2 regions of the Kitasatospora sp. NPDC127111 genome follow, and region 1 is predicted to be linked to the other one. Evidence: riboswitches for the same ligand, from Rfam matches in the RefSeq annotation. Region 1 holds a riboswitch; the other holds the start of a gene.
The links. Region 1 has a riboswitch for glycine ahead of gcvP (aminomethyl-transferring glycine dehydrogenase). Riboswitches for the same ligand answer to the same signal wherever they lie in the genome.
Positions count from the first base shown of each region.

Region 1 (11,354 bases):
GGGCAGGAGCAGACCAGGTTGCGGTCGCCGTAGGCGCCGTCGATCCGGCTGACCGGCGGCCAGTACTTGTCCGCCGGGTTCACGCCCGCCGGGAAGACCGCCTCCTGCCGCGAGTAGCCGTGCGCCCAGTCGCCGGCCAGCGTGGCGGCGGTGTGCGGGGCGTTGCGCAGCGGGTTGTCCTCGGCGGCCCACTCGCCCGAGCCGACCTTCTCGATCTCGGCGCGGATCTCGATCATCGCGTCGCAGAACCGGTCGATCTCGTGCAGGTCCTCGGACTCGGTCGGCTCGATCATCAGCGTGCCGGCCACCGGGAACGACATCGTCGGCGCGTGGAACCCGTAGTCGATCAGGCGCTTGGCGATGTCGTCCACCGTCACGCCGGTCTCCTTGGTGAGCGGGCGCAGGTCGATGATGCACTCGTGCGCGACCAGGCCGCCGGGGCCGGTGTAGAGCACCGGGTAGTGCGGGGCCAGGCGCTTGGCGATGTAGTTCGCGTTCAGCACCGCGACCTGGGTGGCGCGCTTGAGGCCCTCGCCGCCCATCAGCCGGACGTACGCCCAGGAGATCGGCAGGATGGCGGCCGAGCCCCACGGCGCGGCCGAGATCGGGCCGACGCCGGTGGCCGGGCCGGCCTCCTCCTGCAGCGGGTGGTTCGGCAGGTACGGCGCGAGGTGCGCGCGCACCGCGACCGGGCCGACGCCCGGGCCGCCGCCGCCGTGCGGGATGCAGAAGGTCTTGTGCAGGTTCAGGTGCGAGACGTCCGCGCCGAACTTGCCCGGCTTGGCGAGGCCGACCAGGGCGTTCAGGTTGGCGCCGTCGACGTACACCTGGCCGCCGGCCTCGTGCACCATCGCGCAGATCTGGGTGATCTCGGTCTCGTACACGCCGTGGGTGGACGGGTAGGTGACCATCAGCACGGACAGGCTGTCGCGGTGCTGCTCGATCTTGGCCTTGAGGTCCTCGACGTCGACGTCGCCGTCGACCAGGGTCTTCACCACGACCACGCGCATGCCGGCCATCACGGCGGAGGCCGCGTTGGTGCCGTGCGCGGAGGACGGGATCAGGCAGACGTCGCGCTGGGTGTCGCCGTTGGCGTGGTGGTAGGCGCGGACGGCCAGCAGGCCGGCCAGCTCGCCCTGGGAGCCCGCGTTCGGCTGGATCGAGACGGCGTCGTAGCCGGTCACCTCGACCAGCTGCCGCTCCAGCTGGCGGATCAGGGTGAGGAAGCCCTGCGCCTGGTCGATCGGCGCGAACGGGTGCAGCTGGCCGAACTCCGGCCAGGTCACCGGCTCCATCTCGGTGGTCGCGTTGAGCTTCATGGTGCAGGAGCCCAGCGGGATCATGCCGCGGTCCAGCGCGTAGTCGCGGTCCGACAGGCGGCGCAGGTAGCGCAGCATGGCGGTCTCGGAGCGGTGGCTGTGGAAGACCGGGTGGGTCAGGTACTCGTCCTCGCGCAGCAGCGCGGCCGGCAGCGCGTCGGCGCTCTCGGCGACCTCCACGCCCTCGACGCCGAACGCGGCCCAGACGCCGGCCAGGTGCTCGCGGGTGGTGGTCTCGTCGGTGGAGACCGAGATCCGGTCCTCGCCGTCCTGGTACACGTTGATGCCGTGCTCGCGGGCGGCCTCGGCGATCGCGGCGGCGCGGCCCGGGACGACGGCGGTGACGGTGTCGAAGAACTCGCCGTGCAGCAGCTCCACGCCGCCGGCCCGCAGGCCCTCGGCGAGGGCGGCGGCGTAGCGGTGGGTGCGGCGGGCGATGTCGGCCAGGCCGTCCGGGCCGTGGTAGACGGCGTACATCGAGGCCATCACGGCCAGCAGGACCTGGGCGGTGCAGATGTTGCTGGTGGCCTTCTCGCGGCGGATGTGCTGCTCGCGGGTCTGCAGCGCCAGGCGGTAGGCGCGGTTGCCGTCGGCGTCGACCGAGACGCCGACCAGGCGGCCGGGCAGCGAGCGGGCGTACTCGGCGCGCACCGAGAGGTAGCCGGCGTGCGGGCCGCCGAAGCCCATCGGCACGCCGAAGCGCTGCGAGGTGCCGCAGGCGATGTCGGCGCCGAGCGAGCCCGGGGACTTCAGCAGGGTGAGCGCCAGCAGGTCGGCGGCGACGGCGACGATCGCGCCGAGGCCGTGGGCCTGCTCGATGACGGCGGTGAGGTCGCGGACCACACCGGTGGCGCCCGGGTACTGCAGCAGCACGCCGAAGACGCCGCGCTCGGCGATCTCGGCCGGGATGCCCTCGGAGAGGTCGGCGACGACGACCTCGACGCCGGTCGGCACCGCGCGGGTGTTGATCACCGCGATGGTCTGCGGCAGGGTCTCGGCGTCGACCAGGAAGACGCCGCCCTTGACCTTGGTGACGCGGCGGGCCAGGGCCATCGCCTCGGCGGCCGCGGTGCCCTCGTCGAGCAGCGAGGAGCCGGAGGTCGGCAGGCCGGTCAGGTCGGAGACGAGGGTCTGGAAGTTGAGCAGCGCCTCCAGGCGGCCCTGCGAGATCTCCGGCTGGTACGGCGTGTACGCGGTGTACCAGGCCGGGTTCTCCAGGACGTTGCGCAGGATCACCGGCGGGGTGAAGGTGCCGTAGTAGCCCAGGCCGATCATCGGCTGGAGCACCCGGTTGCGGCCGGCCAGCTCGCGCAGCTCGGCGAGGACCTGGGCCTCGCTGCGGCCGCCCGGCAGGTCGAGGCCGGTGATGGAGCGGATCGCCTCGGGGACGGCGGTGGCGGCGAGCTCGTCCAGCGAGCCGTAGCCGACCTGCGCCAGCATCTTCTCCTGCGCGGCGGCGTCGGGGCCGATGTGGCGGTTCTCGAAGGGGCTGGCCAGCTCAAGATCGGTGAGGGTCGAGGCGCCGGTGGGGCGTCCCGCGTTCGGCTGGGCGTTCATGTGGTCGAGGCCTCCTGGTCACGGACCGGCGGGGGTACGCACGCCGGGCGGCTTGCCGCTGCGGACAACAGCGGAGCGGCCTGGGCGGGCGAACCCGACAGGCCTCCCCCTCTGTCATCGGGACCTGAGAGCTTCGCCCGCGCGGTGCGCCGTGGGCGCCCCGCCGGCTTGCACCGTCGGTGAGGGTGGTGGCCACCGGCTCCCTCGCCGGGGGTCCTGCCCTGCTTTCCAGAGTGACCTATCCCACACGGTACGGATGCCTGAGAGATTCCGGGGAGGAGTTGCTCCTTCGGCGCCCCGACCAGCTCTTTCCGCTGTCGGGGACTCTCCCGAGCGGGCTCGGCGGTCGCGCCCAGGGTACCAGCGGGACGCCCTCCGATCACGGGTGCGCCCGGTCACTCCGGGAGCTCGCGGGTGACCCGTACGGCGCAGCACCGGGCCCGTCCGGCCCTGCCCCGGTCGCGGACGTCCGGTTCATGGCTTTTGGTGTGAAGTGGCGGATGGGACGGGCGGGCCGGCCGCCGGCCTGCGGGAGTTCCGCAGGCGCAGCGCACTGGAGGAAAGAGTGCAGACCGATATCGACCCCCGGGACCTCATCGGCCACAAGGCGGTCGACCGCAACGGAGACAAGATCGGCACGGTCGACGAGGTGTACCTGGACGACGCCACCGGCCAGCCCGAATGGGCCGCCGTCCGGACCGGCATCTTCGGCCGGGACGCCTTCGTCCCCCTGACCACGAGCGAGTTCTCCGGCGACGAGCTGCGGGTGCCGTACGACAAGTCGCTGGTGAAGGAGTCACCGGACTTCGGTGTGGGCCAGCACCTGTCGCCCGCCCAGGAGCTCCAGCTGTACCGCTACTACGGGCTGGAGACCTCGCCCGACGGGCGCCCCTCGGCGGGCGACGGCTCCGGCTCGCAGCCCGCCGACCTCGACTTCGGCTCCGTCCCGCCCGCGGCCCCGGCCGCAGCGGCGGGCACGGCCGCCGCCGGCACCGCGGCGGCGGCAGCGGGCACGGCGGCGAAGCCCGCGAACCCCCCGGCCGCCGCGTCCACCGCCAAGCCGCTCGCCTTCCACCCGGCGGACACCGCGGCCCCGGCCCACCACACCACCAGCCCGGCGGCCGATTCCGGCAAGCCGTCCGACCCCGCCACGGAGGCCAACGTGCGCACCCTCACCACCCCAGCGCCGGCCGCCCCCGCGGCGCCGGCCCCGTCCCCCACCCCCGCGAACGGCACCACCCTGCACGGCACGGCCCCGGCGCCGACGACCTCCGCCCCGGGCACCACCGGCCCGGCCGAGTCCGCGCCCAGCGGGCCGGTGGAGATCACCTGCCGCGAGGAGCGCCTGGACATCACCACCGAGTGGCACGTCCTGGGCACCGCGAAGCTGCGCAAGTACGTGACCACCGAGCCGGTGGAGCGCCGGGTCCCGGTGGTCCGCGAACGGGTCCGGGTGGAGCGGATGCCGGTCGGCGAGGCGGAGCGGTCGTCGATCACCGATCAGGAGATCGAGGAGGCCATGGAGGAGGTCACCCTGCGCGAGGAGCGCCCGGTGGTCCGCAAGTACCTGGCCCCGATCGAGCGGGTGCGCCTGGTGGTCGAGCGGTACACCGCCGAGGAGGTGGTCCGGGACGACCTGCGCCGCGAGCACGTCGAGGTGCACGACCACACCGACGCCGCCCAGGCCCAGGAGGAGGAGCGGTCCTCCGCCCGGGCGGGCGCGGACGAGCCGCATCGCGGGCCCTCGCTCCGGCCGCTCGGCTGATCCGGGCCGTTCCCCAGGCCCGACGCACCCAGGGACCCCGGACCAGCAGGTCCGGGGCCCCTGCGCGCTGCCTCCCGGCGCAACTGCTTCGACTTTGCCAAAGCTTCACCGATCGATATTTGACACAATGAAGTATCTCCCTGCATGGTTACTTCAGTTCATTCACTATGTACGGGAGGAAGCAACCGTGAGTGAGGCACCACAGCCCACCACCGCGGCCGAGAAGCAGAGCAGCGCCCGGGTCCTGCCGGCCCTCATCCTGGCGATGCTGTCGTTCAGCGTGGTGCAGACCGCGGTCGTCCCGATCCTGCCCTCGCTGGCCAAGGAGCTCAGCGTCTCCGGCTCCAGCATCACGTGGCTGATGACGGCCAACCTGCTGTCCGCCGCCGTGCTGACCCCCCTGCTGGGCCGCTTCGGCGACCTGCGCGGCCGCAAGCCGATGCTGCTGATCTCGCTGACCGGCCTGGTGGCGGGCTCCGCGCTCGCGGTCAGCACCCACTCCTTCACCTGGCTGGTCGTCGCCCGCGTCCTCCAGGGCGCCGGCGGTGGCGTGCTCCCGCTGGCGATCAGCATCGTCCGCGACGAGCTGCCGAAGCAGAAGGTCACCGGCGGCGTCGCCGCCATCAGCGCCTCGATGGGCGTCGGCAGCGGTCTCGGCCTGGTCGCCACCGGCCTGCTGCTGGAGCACTGGAGCTACAAGTCGATCTTCTGGATGGGCCTGGTCTTCGGCCTGATCGCGGTCGCCCTGGTCGCCCTGCGGGTGCCCACCGACCCGGTCACCGACAAGGACGGCGGCGCCGACCCGCTCGGCGCGCTCACCCTGGCCGGCTGGCTCTCCGCCCTGCTGGTCGCGGTCAGCCAGGGCAACAACTGGGGCTGGACCTCCACCAAGACCCTCGGCCTGTTCGCCGTCGCGGCCGTGGTCGCCCTCGTCTGGGGCATCATCGAGGTCAAGGTGAAGCACCCGCTGGTGGACATGAAGATGATGTCCCGCCCGGCCGTCGCCTTCACCAACCTGGCCGGCCTGCTGATCGGCTTCGGCATGTACGGCTCGTTCATGGTGATCAGCAACTTCGCCCAGACCCCGGAGAAGTTCGCGCACTACGGCTTCACCGCCACCGTGCTGCACGCCGGCGTCATGCTGCTGCCCTCCGCCATCGGCTCGATGGTCGCCGCCCCGCTGGGCGCACTGCTGATCGCCCGCCGCGGCCCGCGTCTGCCGCTGGTCCTCGGTGGCGTGCTCGGCGCCGTCGCCATGGCCTACCTGGCCGTGCGCCACAGCCACGAGGGCGACATCTACACCGCCTCGGCGATCTTCGGTCTGGGCATCGGCCTCGCCTTCTCCGCGATGCCCGCCTACATCAACGGCGCCGTCCCGGTCGAGCAGAGCGGCATCGCCAACGGCATGAACGCCGTGCTGCGCACCGTCGGCGGCGCCATCGGCACCGCCGTGATGGCCGCGATCCTGACCGGCGACACCATGAAGCTGCCGCCGAAGATCCCGCTGGTGCTGCCCACCCTGGACGCCTACCAGCACGCGTTCTGGACCGCCGCCGCGGTCTGCGTGATCGCCGGCGCCGTCCCCTTCCTGATCCGCACCATCAAGCCGACCACCACCGTGGCCGCCGGCAACGAGGTGGCGGACGTGGACTCCAGCCCCCGGCTGGCCAAGACCGACGCCTGACGAGGCGTCCACCCCCCGCGCCCAGGGACAGGGCGCGGGGGCCCGGTCCCCGAACGGTCGACGAGGGCATCGCGACCGGTCCGAGGCCGGCACACCACGCGGCCCCACCCGGCCCCCCTGCCGGGTGGGGCCGCTCCGTGCGTTCAGCCCCCGGCCGCCGCACCGCCCCCACCGGCTCCGGCGTCCCCGGGCTCCTCGCCCGCGCCGCCCTCGACGCCCTCGCCGCCCTCGAAGCCGTCGCCGCCGCGCAGCGGCAACGGACGCGCGGGCTCCAGCGCCGGATCGTCCACCGCGAAGGTCCGCACCCGGCCCGGCCCGCTCCACGGCGTCTCGAACCGCACCGTCACCCGCCCCACGCCGCTGCCCTGCACCCACCCCGGCCCGAACTCCGCGTGCCGCACGTCCTGCCCCGGCATCCAGTGCCGCACCGCCGGCCCGGCCGGCTCGGCCTGCCCCTCCTCCTCGCCCGCGGTCGCCTCCGGCTCGCCGGCCTCCTCCCGGACCGCCTGCGCGAACAGGTCCTCCTGGGTGTAGTCGGCCAGCTGCGACACCCCGACACCGAGCAGCCGCACCCCGCCGGTGATGTCCACCTGCGAGGCCAGCCGACGGGCCGTCTCGGTGATCACCGTCTCGTCGTCCGTCGGCCCGCGCAGCGTCTCCGAACGCGTCAGCGTGGAGAAGTCGAACCGCCGGACCTTCAACACGACCGTCCGCCCCGACCGGCCCGCCGCTCGCAGCCGCCGCACGCACCGCGCGGCCAGCACCTCCACCTCGCGCAGCACCCGGTCCCGGTCGGCGAGGTCCACCTCGAAGGTGTCCTCCACCGACACCGACTTGGCGTCCTGATCGGCCACCACCGGCCGGTCGTCCAGGCCTATGGACATCGCGTACACGCCGCTGCCGTGCGCCCTCCCGAGCAGCTGCACCAGCTCCGCCTCCCCCGCCTCGGCGAGGTCGGCCACCGTGGCCAACCCGGCCCGGCGCAGGACCTGCTCGGTGGCCGGCCCGATGCCGGGCAGCGCGCGCACCGGCATCGGCCCGAGGACCGCCCGCTCCTGGCCCGGCTCGATCAGCACCAGCCCGTCCGGCTTCGCCTGCTCGGAGGCGATCTTCGCCATCAGCTTGGACCCGGCCGCCCCCACCGAGGCGGTCAGCCCGGTACGCCGCTGGATGTCGGCCCGGAGGTCCTCCGCCAGGGCCAGCACCAGCCGCTCCCCCGTCCCGTGGTCCACCGCCGCCAGCGCCGGGCCGTACGGACCGGCCTCCAGGTCGACGAAGGCCTCGTCCAGGCTGAGCGGCTGCACCAGCGGCGACAGCTCCCGCAGCAGGCCCATCACCAGTTCGCTCACCTGCCGGTAGGCCTCGAAGCGCCCGGCGAGGAACGCCGCGTTCGGGCACAGCCGGCGCGCCTGCGCCATCGGCATCGCCGAGTGCACGCCGAACCTCCGGGCCTCGTACGAGGCCGTGGAGACCACCCCGCGCCCGCCCAGCCCTCCGACGATCACCGGCTTCCCGCGCAGGCTCGGCTTGGCCGCCTGCTCCACCGCCGCGAAGAAGGCGTCCATGTCGAGGTGGATGATGCTCGGCAGTGACCGCACCCGCCGATCATGCCGCACGGGTCCGACAGCCGGTCCGAACCCGGCCGTCGGCCCCGCCCGGGATCAGCGCCGCTGCGCCCCGGCGGCGTCCGCCAGCGCCCGGGGGATTCCCTCCTCCTTCGGGCCCAGGAACAGCGGGTCCGGCCGCAGCCAGGCGTTCAGCGCCGCCTTGCCCGCCCCCGGGATCTCCCGCAGCCCCCCGTACAGCCAGGTGGCGTCGTGCCACTCCGGCACCCCCACCGCGTACGCGTCGATCCCCGCCGCCTCGCACAGCGCCAGCGCCCGCCGGACGTGGAAGTCCTGGCTCACCAGCACCGCCCGGTCCACCCCGAAGACCCGGTGCGCCCGGGTGCAGGAGTCCCAGGTGTCGAAACCCGCGTAGTCACCCACCACCCGCACCCGCGGCACACCGTGCTCGACCAGGTACTCCCGCATCGCGTCGGTCTCGTCGTAGCTGTCCCGCCCGTTGTCCCCGGTGACCAGGATCGCCTGCACCTTCCGCTCCCGGTACAGGTCGACCGCCGCGTCCAGCCGGTGCGCCAGGTACGGCGACGGCTTGCCGTCGAACAGGCCCGCGCCGAACACCACCGCCACCGGGGCCTCCGGGGCGCTCGCCACCGTACCGACCCGGTCGCCCGCCGAGACCCAGAGCCACGCGCTCGGCGCCAGCGCCACCGCGCAGCCCACCGTGACGAGCTGGAAGATCCGGCGCTGGGTGCGCCGCCGCCCCAGCCGCACGCCGAGCCGGCGCGCCCGCCGCCGCAGCAAGCCCGGTATACCGGTGCCGAACCCCACGAGTCCCCCCTCGAGTCGCCATCACCCGGCTTGACCGGGCTCAACCGGCACGACGAGGCCGCGGGCCCGGACGGTTCCCCGCCCGGGCCCGCGGCCTCGTCAACGTGCTGTTCAGACCGCCCGGTTGCGGCGCTGCGCCAGTTCGTCCCCCGGGTCGTGCCCGAGCACCGTCTCCCCGGTGTCGGTCCGCTCGGCGTGCAGCCGGCCGAGGGCCAGCTCCAGCTCCTGCCAGACCGCGCCGACCGCGATGCCGAAGACGCCCTGACCACCCTTCAGCAGGTCGACCACCTGCTGCGCCGTGGCGCACTCGTACACCGTGGCGCCGTCGCACATCAGCGTCAGCCCGGCCAGGTCGGCCACCTCGGCGGCCTGCAGGTGGGCGACCGCCACCCGGATGTTCTGCAGCGAGACCCCCGCGTCCAGCAGCCGCTTCACGATCTTCAGCAGCAGGATGTCGCGGAAGCTGTACAGCCGCTGGCTGCTGGCCGGGTAGACCGAACGGACGCTGGGTTCGAGCAGCCCGGTCCGGGCCCAGTAGTCCAGCTGGCGGTAGGTGATCCCGGCCGCCGCGCAGGCCGTCGGCCCGCGGTAGCCGATCAGCTCCGAGGTCGGTGCGAGCCGCTCGATGGCGGGCTGGCCGGGCTGTACGGCCGGGAACCGGCCCACCCGGGGCAGCTCCGTGCGGGGCAGGTCGGTCACGGTGCGGGAGGTGCGCGGCAGGTGCACGGCGCACAGGCCTCCTACGGCCGCGTCATCGCCGGTGCCGGTCATGCCTACCTCCGTCCACTCATGCTGCGGGCAGCCCAAAGGCTGCGGGGACAGGCACCCGGGCAGCCACTCCTGACGGTAGGCAGTCCCCCATGACCCGTCAACGATCGCCACGCCGGGCCCGACAAACCACGTCACCCAGGAGAGTGGTTTTTCGTGCCCCTAGTGTGGGTAGGTGGACCCCATTTGGCAAAACGGCCGAACGTATACGGCACGAGCCGGTGCCCCACGGCCCCCGGGCCCCTGCCGGGCCGTCGGACGGCCACCGCGTCGGCCCTACTGCGGCGTGCCGCCGCCGAAGTCCTCGGGCGAGACCTGGTCGAGGAACTCGCGGAACTTCTCGACCTCGTCCTCCTGCTCGTCCGGGATCGCGATGCCCGCCTCGGCGAGCACCTCCTCGCTGCCGTAGATCGGCGTGCCGGTGCGCAGCGCCAGGGCTATCGCGTCGGACGGCCGGGCACTCACCTCGACCCCGCCCGCGAAGACCAGCTCGGCGTAGAACACGCCCTCCCGCAGATCGGTGATCCGCACCTCGGTGAGCTGCTGGCCGAGCGCCTCCAGGACGTCCTTGAAGAGGTCGTGCGTCAACGGGCGCACCGGCGTCATGCCCTGCTGGGCGAAAGCGATCGCGGTCGCCTCACCGGGACCGATCCAGATCGGCAGGTAACGGTCGCCCCCGACCTCCCGCAGCAGCACGATCGGCTGGTTGGAAGGCATCTCCACCCGGACACCCACGACGTCGAGCTCATTCACACAGGCAACCCTATGGCCCTTGCCCCGGATATGAAAGCGCAGGACCGACCGCGCTGGTCAGCGGGGTCGGCCGGTCAGGAACGGGTCCGCAGACCGGCCTGCACCATGGCCGCGTGCAGCCGGACGGAGAGTGTCGCCAGCTCCCGGGCGGTGGCCTCGGCGTGCGCCCTGGTCTGCGGGTTCCGGTGCCGCCGCAGCGGCGCCACCACCTGCTCGACGAGTGCGATCTCGCGGTCGGCGGCCGCCTTCATGGCGCGCAGGTGTCGCGGCTCCAGCCCGTACCGGCCCAGCTCCGCGACCAGCCGGGCGACCTGCAGCGCCTCGCCGTCGTAGCCGCCGTCCGGGCCGGGCGCGACCAGCCCGTACGACTCCCACTCGACCAGCTCGCCCTCGCCGGCCTCCGCGGCCGCCAGCAGCTCGGCCCGGCCCAGCCGGACCCCGGTCGACGCCTCGGCGCCCGCCACCAGCTCGCGGTCCGCCTCCTCCATCGGCCCGGGCCGGGCGTCGGCCGCCGGCAGCGCGGGCGGGTTCTCACCGCGCTCGATCGCGTCCAGGTGCTCGCGGATCACCCGCAGCGGCAGGTAGTGGTCGCGCTGCATCCGCAGCACGTACGCCAGCCGCTCGACGTCGGCCGGGCTGAACTTGCGGTAGCCCGAGGGCGTGCGCTGCGGCTCGACCAGGCCCTCCGCCTCCAGGAACCTGATCTTGGAGATGGTGACCTCGGGGAAGTCGTCCCGCAGGTGCGCCAGCACCGCGCCGATGCTCAGCAGCTCGTCGCCGCCGCGCCGCCGCCCGCCCCCGGCGGGCCGGTCCGGACGGACCGGCTGCCTGGGGGCCGCGACCACGCCCCGCGCGCCCTGGTCCGGCTGCGGACCGGACGACGCGGGGGCGGCCGTCCCGAGGGATGAAGGGGTGTTCGCGGTCACTCGGGCTCCAGACGCCGTTGGTTTCAGTACCCCCGGTGGTGGCTGGCGAAGAAGACCAGCCGGTACTTCCCGATCTGCACCTCGTCGCCGTTGTTCAGCGGCACCTCGTCGATCCGCTCCCGGTTGACGTAGGTGCCGTTGAGGCTGCCCACGTCCGCGACGGTGAAGCCGCCGCCGGGCGTCCGGCGG
Region 1 is NZ_JBHXTG010000025.1:78,503-89,856, forward strand. Features, by position in the region: gene gcvP (aminomethyl-transferring glycine dehydrogenase) at 1-2,876, opposite strand, end outside; glycine riboswitch at 3,115-3,218, opposite strand; gene ACFVHB_RS17740 (PRC and DUF2382 domain-containing protein) at 3,442-4,641, shown strand; gene ACFVHB_RS17745 (MFS transporter) at 4,829-6,325, shown strand; gene ACFVHB_RS17750 (DNA polymerase IV) at 6,469-7,923, opposite strand; gene ACFVHB_RS17755 (vancomycin high temperature exclusion protein) at 7,987-8,691, opposite strand; gene ACFVHB_RS17760 (MerR family transcriptional regulator) at 8,830-9,489, opposite strand; gene ACFVHB_RS17765 (bifunctional nuclease family protein) at 9,763-10,239, opposite strand; gene ACFVHB_RS17770 (MerR family transcriptional regulator) at 10,314-11,006, opposite strand; gene ACFVHB_RS17775 (FHA domain-containing protein) at 11,189-11,354, opposite strand, start outside.

Region 2 (11,354 bases), on a different contig from region 1:
CTCCGGCGCGACCGCGATCGCGCGCTGCATCAGCGCCCGGACGGCCTCCACCGCGGGTGGTGAACTCTCGTACAGCTCAAGACCGATGGCCAGGTACGGTTCGCCCACGGAGGGCTGCACCCAGGCCCGGCGCAGCGCCTTGACCGCGCGCACCTCGACCGCCTGCCGCTCCAGCAGCGCGAAGAACTGCTGCGCGGGCACCTGCGGTTCGCTCAGCTTCAGCGGCCCGGCCGGCAGCCGGTCCAGACCGGCCGCGATCCGCCGCAGGTCGGCCCAGGGCACGCCGACCCCGCCGCCGGGCGCGTGCGGGTTCAGCCAGAGGCCCCAGCGGGTCCGGTACAGCGAGGCGGCGATCTCGCGCCCCGAGATCACCTCGTGCGCCCGCGCCCAGCCGGAGGCCGCGAGCTGCTCGGGCGAGGTGACCGCCGGCGCGTAACCGTGGCCGCTGATCTCCATGTTCCCGTACTGGGCGTCCGGGCTGCCCGGAGTGCCGTGCCAGAGCAGCATCCAGACCTGGCCCTCGGCGAGGGCGTGCAGCAGCTTCTCGTACGCCTCCCAGCGCTCCGGCGCGACCTCGCGCAGGGCGTGCTCCAGCGCTCTCGGATCCGCGCCGGGGCGCCCGGCGGGTGCCTGGCCCCAGGGCCCCGGTGCACCGCCGCCTACCGCTCCCGCACTCATGCGCCCACCTCGCTGCGCCTCTTCTTTCCCTCACCCGCCGCCGGCCCGAAGGGTGTCTGCACGCACCCTATGGGGCGCCACCGACCACCGCCACGCCGACGTGCCTGCCTTGAGCCCCTCCCACCCGTTGGCGGGCCGCCCGACGACGGGCGGGGAGGGGGCGGGCTCACATCCGTGTGTAGAACGGCTGGACCCGGTTGAGCAACCACTCGACCACGGGGTCGTCCGCGAGGTCGAGCAGCACGAGGTGGACGCCGCCCGGCAGCGGCGCGGTTCCCAGCGCGCGGCCCAGCGCCTCGTTCACGGCGGCCGGGTCGGCCGGGGAGAGCTGGTCCAGCTGGACCCCGACGAACATCACGGTCGGCTCGCCCTCGACGCTGGCCAGCGCCCGCCGGGCGGTCAGCACCCCGGGCAGCGCCGACAGCTCGGCCCGGCAGGCGGCCAGGAAGGCCTCCGGGTCCTCGCCCGGCACCGGCTCGCGCAGCGCCACCCGGCCGCCGGTCGGCGCGGCCGGGTCCTCGGCGGCGTCCCAGCGGTCCCCGCGCGGCCCGCGCCGCAGCTCGGCCACGCCCTGCGGCGGCACCGGGATGCCCACCGGCGCCTCCGGGTTCACCGCGATGCCCACGCCCAGCGGCAGTCCGCGGGCGAACTCCCAGACCGGCGCGATCGCGAAGGCCATCCCCGGCGCCTGCTGCAGGAAGACCTCCTGCGAGGAGAAGACCGGCACGTACGGCTCGCCGGCCAGCTCGATGGTCGGCAGGTCCAGCGACTGCCCCTGCGGGTCGGCCCCGGCCGGCAGCGGGATCCACACCTGGCTGCGGGCCAGCACCTCGAACACCCGGGGGGTGGCGCCCGGGTCGCCGAGCGCGGCGGTGAGCACCTGCTCCAGCTCGTTGGCAGGCCATCCACCGCCCGGCGGCGCCGCCTCCGGGCCGCCCCACCCCCGCTGCTGCTCCGGGATCCCCATCTGTCCTGGTACCGCCTCACTGGCTCGTCGACGCGTGCAGCCTAGCGGGCCGCCCGGGGCCCCTCTCCCGCGCGGGCGCCGGACGTGCCATGATGTGCGCGTCCCGCGTGCTTCCGTGCGTTCCCGCCGGGACGCCCCCCAACTCCATATCGGCCGCTCGAACCCGCGCGGGAGAGTCCGGAGTGCCGCCCCAGGCGGTACGGCCGGCGCCGAAGGAGCAAGTCCTCCCCGGAATCTCTCAGGCCCCCCTACCGCACGGGTTAGGCACATCTGGAAAGCGGCGCACGGCCCTGTCGCGCGCCCACCCACGGTGCAAGCCGCCATGCTGTCCTGTTAGCTGTAAGGAGCTGCGGGCCCGCGACGGTGAAGCTCTCAGGTACGACGACAGATGGGGAGACCCAGCCGCCGCATGCCCGCGCGCAGGTCAGGTCCCTCCCCGAGCGGGACCGGTCCGGCGTGCGCACCCCTGAGTGCCCAGACCGAGGAGTTCCAGGCCATGTCGTCCCTCCGCCTCACCGCGCTCGACGCGCTCCACCGCGCCCTCGGCGCGACCATGACCGACTTCGCCGGCTGGGACATGCCGCTGCGTTACGGCAGCGAGCGCGAGGAGCACCTCGCCGTCCGCACCAAGGCCGGCCTCTTCGACCTCTCCCACATGGGCGAGATCACCGTCACCGGCCCGCAGGCCGGCGAGATGCTGGACCACGCGCTGGTCGGCTTCGTCTCCGCGCTGGGCGTGCTGCGCGCCCGCTACACCATGATCTGCGCCGAGGACGGCGGCATCCTGGACGACCTGATCGTCTACCGCCTGCGCGAGGACGCCTTCCTGGTCGTCGCCAACGCCTCCAACGCCCAGCTGGTGCTGGACGAGCTGATCGCCCGCGCCAAGGGCTTCGACGCCGTCGTCACCGACGACCGCGACACCTACGCGCTGATCGCCGTCCAGGGCCCGGAGTCCACCGGCATCCTGGCCGACACCACCGAGGCCGACCTGCCCGGCCTCAAGTACTACGCGATCCTCCCCGCCCAGGTGGCCGGCCGCGACGTGCTGCTCGCCCGCACCGGTTACACCGGCGAGGACGGCTTCGAGATCTTCTGCAACCCGGGCGACGCCGAGCACATCTGGCGGGCGCTGACCGAGGCCGGCGCCGAGCGCGGCCTCGTCCCCTGCGGGCTGTCCTGCCGCGACACGCTGCGCCTGGAGGCCGGCATGCCGCTGTACGGCCACGAGCTCTCCACCGAGCTGACCCCGTTCGACGCCGGCCTCGGCCGGGTGGTCCGCTTCGACAAGACCACCAACGAGGGCAAGTTCATCGGCCGCAAGGCGCTGGAGAAGGCCGCCGCCGAGGCCGAGGCCAACCCGCCGCGGGTGCTGGTCGGCCTGGTCTCCGAGGGCAAGCGCGTGCCGCGCGCCGAGTACTCCGTGGTCTCCGCGGACGGCGAGCCGATCGGCCGGATCACCTCGGGCGCCCCCTCCCCCACCCTCGGCAAGCCGATCGCCATCGCGTACGTGGACGCGGCGCACGCCGCCCCCGGCACCACCGTCGCCGTGGACGTCCGCGGCAAGCACGAGCCGGTCCAGGTCGTGGCGCTGCCGTTCTACAAGCGCGCCCGCTGACCCCTTCCCCCTTCCGAGGCACACCCGGCTCCCGGGGCGCTTCGTCGTACCCGCTTCCCATCCTGGAGAATGACGCCATGAGCAACCCCACGCACCTGCAGTACACCAAGGAGCACGAGTGGCTGACCGCCGCCGAGGACGGTGTCTCCACGGTCGGCATCACCAAGCACGCCGCCGACGCCCTCGGTGACATCGTCTACGTGCAGCTGCCCGAGGTCGGCGACACCGTGACCGCGGGTGAGACCTGTGGCGAGCTCGAGTCGACCAAGTCGGTCAGCGACCTGTACTCGCCGGTCACCGGTGAGGTCGTCGAGGTCAACGAGGCCGTCGCGGACGACAACAGCCTGGTCAACAGCGACCCGTTCGAGGCCGGCTGGCTGTTCAAGGTGCGCGTCGAGTCGACCGACGAGCTGCTGAGCGCCGCCGAGTACGACGCGCTCACCAACCCGTCGGCCTGAGCCACCCGTCGGGGCGGCCGCAGCGCGGCGGCCGCCCCGGCGCCGGGCCGACTGCCGCCGGCCGCCCCCGCACTCCCTCCTCCCGGGAAGACCACACCATGACGGTTCTCAACCAGTCCCTGCACGCTCTCGACCCGGAGATCGCCGCCGCGGTCGACGCCGAGCTGCACCGCCAGCAGACCACCCTGGAAATGATCGCCTCCGAGAACTTCGCCCCGGTGGCGGTCATGGAGGCCCAGGGTTCGGTGCTGACCAACAAGTACGCCGAGGGCTACCCCGGCCGCCGCTACTACGGCGGCTGCGAGCACGTCGACGTCGTCGAGCAGATCGCGATCGACCGGATCAAGGCCCTGTTCGGCGCCGAGCACGCCAACGTCCAGCCGCACTCCGGCGCGCAGGCCAACGCCGCCGCGATGTTCGCGCTGATCCAGCCGGGCGACACCATCCTGGGCCTGAGCCTGGCCCACGGCGGTCACCTGACCCACGGCATGAAGATCAACTTCTCCGGCAAGCTCTACAACGTGGCCGCGTACCACGTGGACGAGAAGACCGGCCAGGTCGACATGGCCGAGGTCGAGCGCCTCGCCAAGGAGCACCAGCCGAAGCTGATCATCGCCGGTTGGTCCGCCTACCCGCGCCAGCTGGACTTCGCCGAGTTCCGCCGGATCGCCGACGAGGTCGGTGCCCTGCTGATGGTCGACATGGCGCACTTCGCCGGTCTGGTCGCCGCGGGCCTGCACCCGAACCCGGTGCCGTTCGCGGACGTGGTCACCACCACCACCCACAAGACCCTGGGCGGCCCGCGCGGCGGCGTCATCCTCTCCAAGGCCGAGTGGGCCAAGAAGATCAACTCCGCGGTCTTCCCGGGCCAGCAGGGCGGTCCGCTGGAGCACGTGATCGCCGGCAAGGCGGTCGCCTTCAAGGTCGCCGCCTCGGAGGAGTTCAAGGAGCGCCAGCAGCGCACCCTCGACGGCGCCCGGATCCTCGCCGAGCGCCTGCTCCAGGCCGACGTGGCCGAGGCCGGTGCCTCCGTGCTGTCCGGCGGCACCGACGTCCACCTGGTCCTGGTCGACCTGCGCAACAGCCAGCTGGACGGCCAGCAGGCCGAGGACCGCCTGCACGAGGTCGGCATCACGGTCAACCGCAACGCCATCCCGAACGACCCGCGCCCGCCGATGGTCACCTCCGGCCTGCGGATCGGCACCCCGGCCCTGGCCACCCGCGGCTTCCAGGCCGAGGACTTCCGCGAGGTCGCCGACATCATCGCCGAGGCCCTGAAGCCGGCCTTCGACGAGACGACCGCCACCGCGCTGAAGGCCCGGGTCACCGCCCTGGCCGAGAAGTACCCGCTGTACCCGAACCTCTGATCGTTCGGCCTGGGTGACCGGCCTCACGCCGGTCGGCCACCTGCTGTTTCCGGGGCACCGCGCACACTGGAAAGTGCGCGCGGTGCCCCGTTCCGTGTACCGCCCCTGCTGTCCCACCAGCAGCCCTCCACGAGACCAGACAAGGACGTCCTCCGTGGCCATCAGCGTCTTCGACCTCTTCTCCATCGGCATCGGCCCGTCGAGCTCCCACACCGTCGGCCCGATGCGCGCCGCCCGGATGTTCGCCCGCCGCCTGAAGTCCGAGGGCCTGCTGACCGACGTGGCGAGCGTGCGCGCCGAGCTGTACGGCTCGCTGGGCGCCACCGGCCACGGCCACGGCACCCCGAAGGCCGTCCTGCTCGGCCTGGAGAACAACTCCCCGCGCACCGTCGACGTCGACCGGGCCGACCTGGACGTCGAGCGGATCACCGCCGAGAAGCGGATCAACCTGCTCGGCGTGCACGCCATCGACTTCGACCCCGACACCCAGCTGGTCCTGCACCGGCGCCGCTCGCTGCCCTACCACGCCAACGGCATGACCCTCTGGGCCTTCGCCGCCGACGGCTCGCCGCTGCTGGAGAAGACCTACTACTCGGTCGGCGGCGGTTTCGTGGTGGACGAGGACGCGATCGGCGCCGACCGGGTCAAGCCCGACGACACCGTGCTGAAGTACCCGTTCCGCACCGGCGAGGAGCTGCTCCGGCTCACCCGCGAGACCGGCCTGTCCATCTCCGGCCTGATGCTGGAGAACGAGAAGGCCTGGCGCACCGAGGAGGAGATCCGGGCCGGCCTGCTGGAGATATGGCGGGTCATGCAGGAGTGCGTCCGGGCCGGCATGTCCCGCGAGGGCATCCTCCCCGGCGGCCTCAAGGTCCGCCGCCGGGCCGCCGCGGCCGCCCGCGCCCTGCGCGCCGAGGGCATCGGCCCGGCCAACGCGATGGAGTGGGTCACCCTCTACGCGATGGCCGTCAACGAGGAGAACGCCTCCGGCCGCCGCGTCGTCACCGCCCCCACCAACGGCGCGGCCGGCATCATCCCGGCCGTCCTGCACTACTACCTGAACTTCATCCCCGGCGCCGACGAGGACGGCATCGTCCGCTTCCTGCTCGCGGCCGGCGCGATCGGCATGCTGTTCAAGGAGAACGCCTCCATCTCCGGCGCCGAGGTCGGCTGCCAGGGCGAGGTCGGCTCGGCCTGCTCGATGGCGGCCGGCGGCCTGGCCGAGGTGCTCGGCGGCACCCCCGAGCAGGTCGAGAACGCGGCCGAGATCGGCATCGAGCACAACCTCGGCCTCACCTGCGACCCGGTCGGCGGCCTGGTCCAGATCCCCTGCATCGAGCGCAACGGCATGGCGTCCGTGAAGGCCGTCACCGCCGCCCGGATGGCCCTGCGCGGCGACGGCCGGCACCACGTCTCCCTCGACAAGGCGATCAAGACCATGAAGGAGACCGGCGCGGACATGAAGATCAAGTACAAGGAGACCTCGCGCGGCGGCCTCGCCGTCAACGTCATCGAGTGCTGACCGGCTCCACCGCCGCGTGAGCCCCCGGACGACCGCCCTGCCGGCGGCGTCCGGGGGCTCACGCGTTCCCGGGACCCGGGCGCTCCCGTGCGCTCAGGCGTTCCGCTTCGCCGACTCGTTCTCCTGGGCCAGCCTGCGCAGCGACAGCAGGACCGGCTCCATCATCACGGTCAGGACGAGGGCGCGCTCGGCCTGTTCGAGCGGGTCCACGGTGCCGGCGATCCGGTCGAGGTCGACCTCGGCGATGCGCCCGGCCAGTTCGGCGTACCGGAGCAGGGACTCCCGGTCGACCGGCTCGCCGAGCGAGCGCAGGCTCTCCAGGGTCTCCCCCAGCACCCCGCGGGCCGGGGCGTGCTCGGACACCTCCCAGCCCAGCTCCGCGATCAGCGCGTCCACCTCGGCCGCGCCGGGCCCGGGGGCCGGCTCCGCGGCCTCGTCGACCGGCCGCGCCCCCATGACCAGGCCGAGCACCTGGTGCCGCTCGGCCCGGTGCGCCGCGACCGCCCCCAGCACCGCCTTGGTCTCGCTCACGCTGAGCCCCCGGACCCCGATCAGCGCCCGGACCAGCCGGAGCCGGCGCAGATGGGTCTCGTCGTACTCGGCCTGGGTCGCGGTGACGGAGCGGCCCGGCGGCAGCAGCCCCTCCCGCAGGTAGTACTTGATCGTCGCGATCGGGACCTCGCTGCGGCGGCTCAACTCGGAGATGCGCACGGCACCCTGCCTCCCTCTAGCCATTGGATACCGCCACTGTCTAACATAGATAGTGCCACTACCCAACAAGGAAGGCGCGCATCAGCCATGCCCACGCTCCCCTGGATCACCCCGAACCCGGCCACCCCCGGCACCGGCGCCGTCGTCATGGCCTCCCGCTTCGAGGTCCGCTCGCTCCGCGACGTCCCGCGCTTCTTCCTGAAGTCGCTCGCGGTCTGGCGCCAACTGCGCACGGCCCCCGGCGCCCTCGGCGCCTCCCTGGTCGCCCAGCCCCTGAAGCGGACGTTCTACACCCTCTCCGCCTGGGAGAGCCGCGACGCCCTCAACGCCTTCGCCGGCAGCGAGCCCCACCGCTCGGCGATGACCGGCCTGCGCTCCACCATGAAGGACGCCACCTTCACCTTCTGGGACACCCCGGTCGAGCGGCTCCCCATCGCCTGGCCCGACGCCCACGAACGCCTCGCCGAGCAGCGCGGCCGCGAAGCGGCGGCCTGACCCGGGAAAGTGGGACGGGCGAGCTCGGCGGCTTTGCATCGATCATGAATAATCTCAGGTCCGGGCGTTAACCTATGCAAATTCCAAAGGTGAAGCAGGTGACAAACCTTGTAATCAAAGATTCCCGGTTTGCCCACATGCTGAGATTCGTGCGATAGTCGAGGCAGCCCAACGGCGGGCGGGAACGACTCCGCCGCGGGCGCGCGGACTACGGCTGGCCCGACCTGGCACGGCCGTCGCCCATCGCTCGGCACGCACCCCCTTGGCCGGCGCGATGACTTGCAGGGGCCCCCAGCTGCCGGACCACGGCACACTCGGGGGCCCCGCGTGTTTTCCGGGCCGGAGGGAGGGCCCGACGATCAGGACCGGCTCGGATCCGGCTCGGACCCGGCCCGGGACCGGCGATCAGGCCCGGCTCAGTGCTGCCGCTCGCGGATCTTCAGTTCGAACCACACGCCCTTGCCGCGCGGCAGCAGGTCCGCGCCCCAGCGGTCGGCGAGGTCGTCGACGATCTTCAGGCCGCGCCCGCGCTCGGTGGGCGGCAGCGGGTCGGCCAGGATCAGACAGGGCAGCGCCCGCGAGGAGTCCCGCACCTCGACCCGCAGCCAGCCGGGCTTGCGCGACACCTGGAGGCCGATGGTCCGCCCGGCCGCGTGCCGCACGGCGTTGGCGACCAGCTCGGCGGTGAGTAACTCGCCGACCTCCAGCTGCTGGTGCAGGTCCCAGGACTCGAGGACCGAGAGCACCAGTCGGCGGGCCACCGGACCGGACTCCGGCCGGGAGGGCAACCGCACCTCGCCCGGCTCCGACTCGTCGCACAGCCTGCCGAAGTACATCCGCTCCAGCTCCTCCGAGCTGAGCCGCTCCAGGGCCGCGAGCGCGTCTTGGAAGCACATCCACGACGCGTCAGCGACCAGGCTGGACCCAGGAAGTGATGACTGATCTATTTCGCCCCAACCCGCCATGCGAACCATCATTGCGGAACGCAAGCAGCCGCGTACGGACAATGAGCAAACGATCACCACGCTCCGGGCATATGCCGCGTGCAACCCGGGCCGGGGTTCCGTCAAGCCCGGGTTGCCGCGAACGGGCTCCTACCAGGCACTCCAGGCCAGGTTCCAGCCGCTGAGGCCGTTGTCCGGCTCCACCTGGCCGCGCGAGGAATTCTTCACGGTCACGATGTCGCCGATCAGCGAGTCGTCGTAGAACTTGCCCGCCGACGTGCCGGAGCCGCCGCCCTTGACGTCCTTCAGGCCGACGCAGCCGTGGCTGACGTTGTCCTCGCCGAAGGCGTTGCTCCAGTAGTTTCCGTGCACGTACGTCCCGGACGTGGTCAGCCGCATCGAGTGCGGCACCATCAGGTCGTACGGCGCGCCGGTCATCCCGGGCATGCTGCTGGACTGCATCCGCACCGTGCCCTCCTTGGACATCACGACCATCGTGCCGTTCCAGGTCGGGTGCTCCGGCGAACCGGAGGTGATGTCGATGACCGAGGACTGGCCGTCGCGGATCACCGTCATCCGGTGGGTCTTGGCGTCAACCTCCGAGACCTGCGATCGCCCGATCGTGAAGGGCTCGTCCCGGTCCACCCCGCCGTAGACGCCGGGGGCGATCTCCACGCTCTTCAGCCGGTAGTGCACGGTCACCTTGGTGCCGGGCTTCCAGTACGCCTCCGGGCGGAAGTCCAGCCGGCGGTCGCCGAACCAGTGGCCCTTCACCACGGTCCCGTTGTCGGTCTCGATGCTGATGCCCTTGGCGACGGCGTCCTTGTTCTTGACGTCCTTGTCGAAGTCCACCGAGACGATCATGCCGACGCCGTAGGTCGCGTTGTCCTCGACGTTGTCGCTCGCCTTCGCCTCGCGCTCCGGCGTCAGCGTGGTGAAGCTGCTGTCCGCGGTGGCGACCACGCCGTTGGCGTCCGCCGCCATCGCGCTCACCTGGTAGGCGGTGCCGACCGCCAGGCCGGCGGACGGGGTCCAGCTGCTGCCGTCGGCGGCGATGGTGCCGGCCACCTCCTTGCCGGTCTTGTCGCTCACCTTGACCGTGGTGAGCTTGCCCCCCGCCACCGAGACCTTCAGCGCGCCGTTCGGCGCCACGTCCACCGCGCCGCTCTTCGGCTGGATGTCCACCACCGCGGCGGAGGTCTTCGGCGTCGCCGTCGAAGCCGGTGCGGACGCCGCCCCGGACGCGGACGCCGACGCGGTCGACGCGGCCCCCGCGGCCGCGCCGCCCCCCAGGTCGGCCTTGGCCGCGCTCCCGCTGCCGCCGCCGCTGCACGCACTGGTCAGCACCAGCGCACCGCCGAGAAAGCCGGCGGCCATGATCTTGCGTATCGACCTCACGTCGACTCCCTCCCTCGATCCCGCCCGGTGCTCCCGGCGGGGTCCGACAGATACACGCCGCAGCCAACGGAAAGGTTGCGCCATTCGAGGGGCAATTACCCCATGAACGACGACCGGCCCGACCCCAACGAGTGAGGATCGGGCCGGTCGTTACCGAACCGGGACTAGCGGGGCCACCACGGGGGTAGACCCGATCGGTTGGACGGCCGCCAACCGGCCTGCCGGGCGGCCTACCAGTTGGCCCAGGCGATGTTCCAGCCGCTCAGCCCGTTGTCGGGCGCGACCGTCTTCTCCTTGGTGTTCACGATCTTGACGACGTCGCCGATCATCGAGTCGTTGAAGAACTTGCCCGCCACCGAGGTGTCGCTGCCGCCCTTCTCGTCGGCCATCGAGACGCAGCCGTGGCTCGCGTTGGTCTTGCCGAAGGGGTTGGCCCAGTAGTTTCCGTGCACGAAGGTGCCGGAGGTGGTCAGCCGCATCGCGTGCGGAACGTCCTGGATGTCGTACTCGCCGCCGAGACCGACGGTCTGCGAGTTCATCCGGGTGACCTTCTCCTTGGACATGATCACCATGGTGCCGCCCCAGGACGGGGTCGCGTCCGCGCCGAGCGTGACCGGCACGGTGTGGCTCTGGCCGTCCCGGACCACCGTCATCTGGTGCGACGCGGCGTCGGCCGTGGAGACCTGCGAACGGCCGATGGTGAACGGCTCGTCCTTGTCCACGTCGCCGTAGATGCCGGGCGCGACCTCGACGTTCTTCAGCCGGTACTTGATGGTGACCTTGGTGCCCGGCTTCCAGTACTCGGCCGGACGGAAGTCCAGCCGGCGGGTGCCGAACCAGTGGCCCTTGACCTCGGTGGAGCCGTCGCTGGTCTCGAAGGTGATGCCCTTGACGACCGCTTCCTTGTTCTTGACGTCCTTGTTGAAGACGACCGAGACGATCATGCCGACGCCGTAGGTGGCGTTGTCGGCGATGTTGTCGTTGGTGGAGACCGTCTTCGCCGGGGTCAGCGTGGTGAAGGAGGTGGTCGAGGCGGCCACCAGTCCCTCCGCGTCCTTGGCCTGCGCGTTCACCTTGTAGGCCATGCCGACGGCCAGCGCGCCGCTGGGCTTCCAGGCGGTGCCGTCCGGGGTGATCGCCCCGGCGACCGGCTTGCCGTCCTTGTCGGTCACCTCGACCGTGGCGAGCTTGCCGTT
Region 2 is NZ_JBHXTG010000005.1:124,396-135,749, reverse strand. Features, by position in the region: gene ACFVHB_RS05500 (enhanced serine sensitivity protein SseB C-terminal domain-containing protein) at 1-678, opposite strand, end outside; gene ACFVHB_RS05495 (enhanced serine sensitivity protein SseB) at 845-1,645, opposite strand; glycine riboswitch at 1,804-1,909, shown strand; gene gcvT (glycine cleavage system aminomethyltransferase GcvT) at 2,142-3,263, shown strand; gene gcvH (glycine cleavage system protein GcvH) at 3,341-3,721, shown strand; gene glyA (serine hydroxymethyltransferase) at 3,820-5,088, shown strand; gene ACFVHB_RS05475 (L-serine ammonia-lyase) at 5,243-6,610, shown strand; gene ACFVHB_RS05470 (MerR family transcriptional regulator) at 6,704-7,321, opposite strand; gene ACFVHB_RS05465 (antibiotic biosynthesis monooxygenase) at 7,409-7,816, shown strand; gene ACFVHB_RS05460 (ATP-binding protein) at 8,233-8,793, opposite strand; gene ACFVHB_RS05455 (Ig-like domain-containing protein) at 8,911-10,158, opposite strand; gene ACFVHB_RS05450 (Ig-like domain-containing protein) at 10,389-11,354, opposite strand, start outside.
Region 2: another riboswitch for glycine. It lies ahead of gcvT (glycine cleavage system aminomethyltransferase GcvT); the one in region 1 lies ahead of gcvP (aminomethyl-transferring glycine dehydrogenase).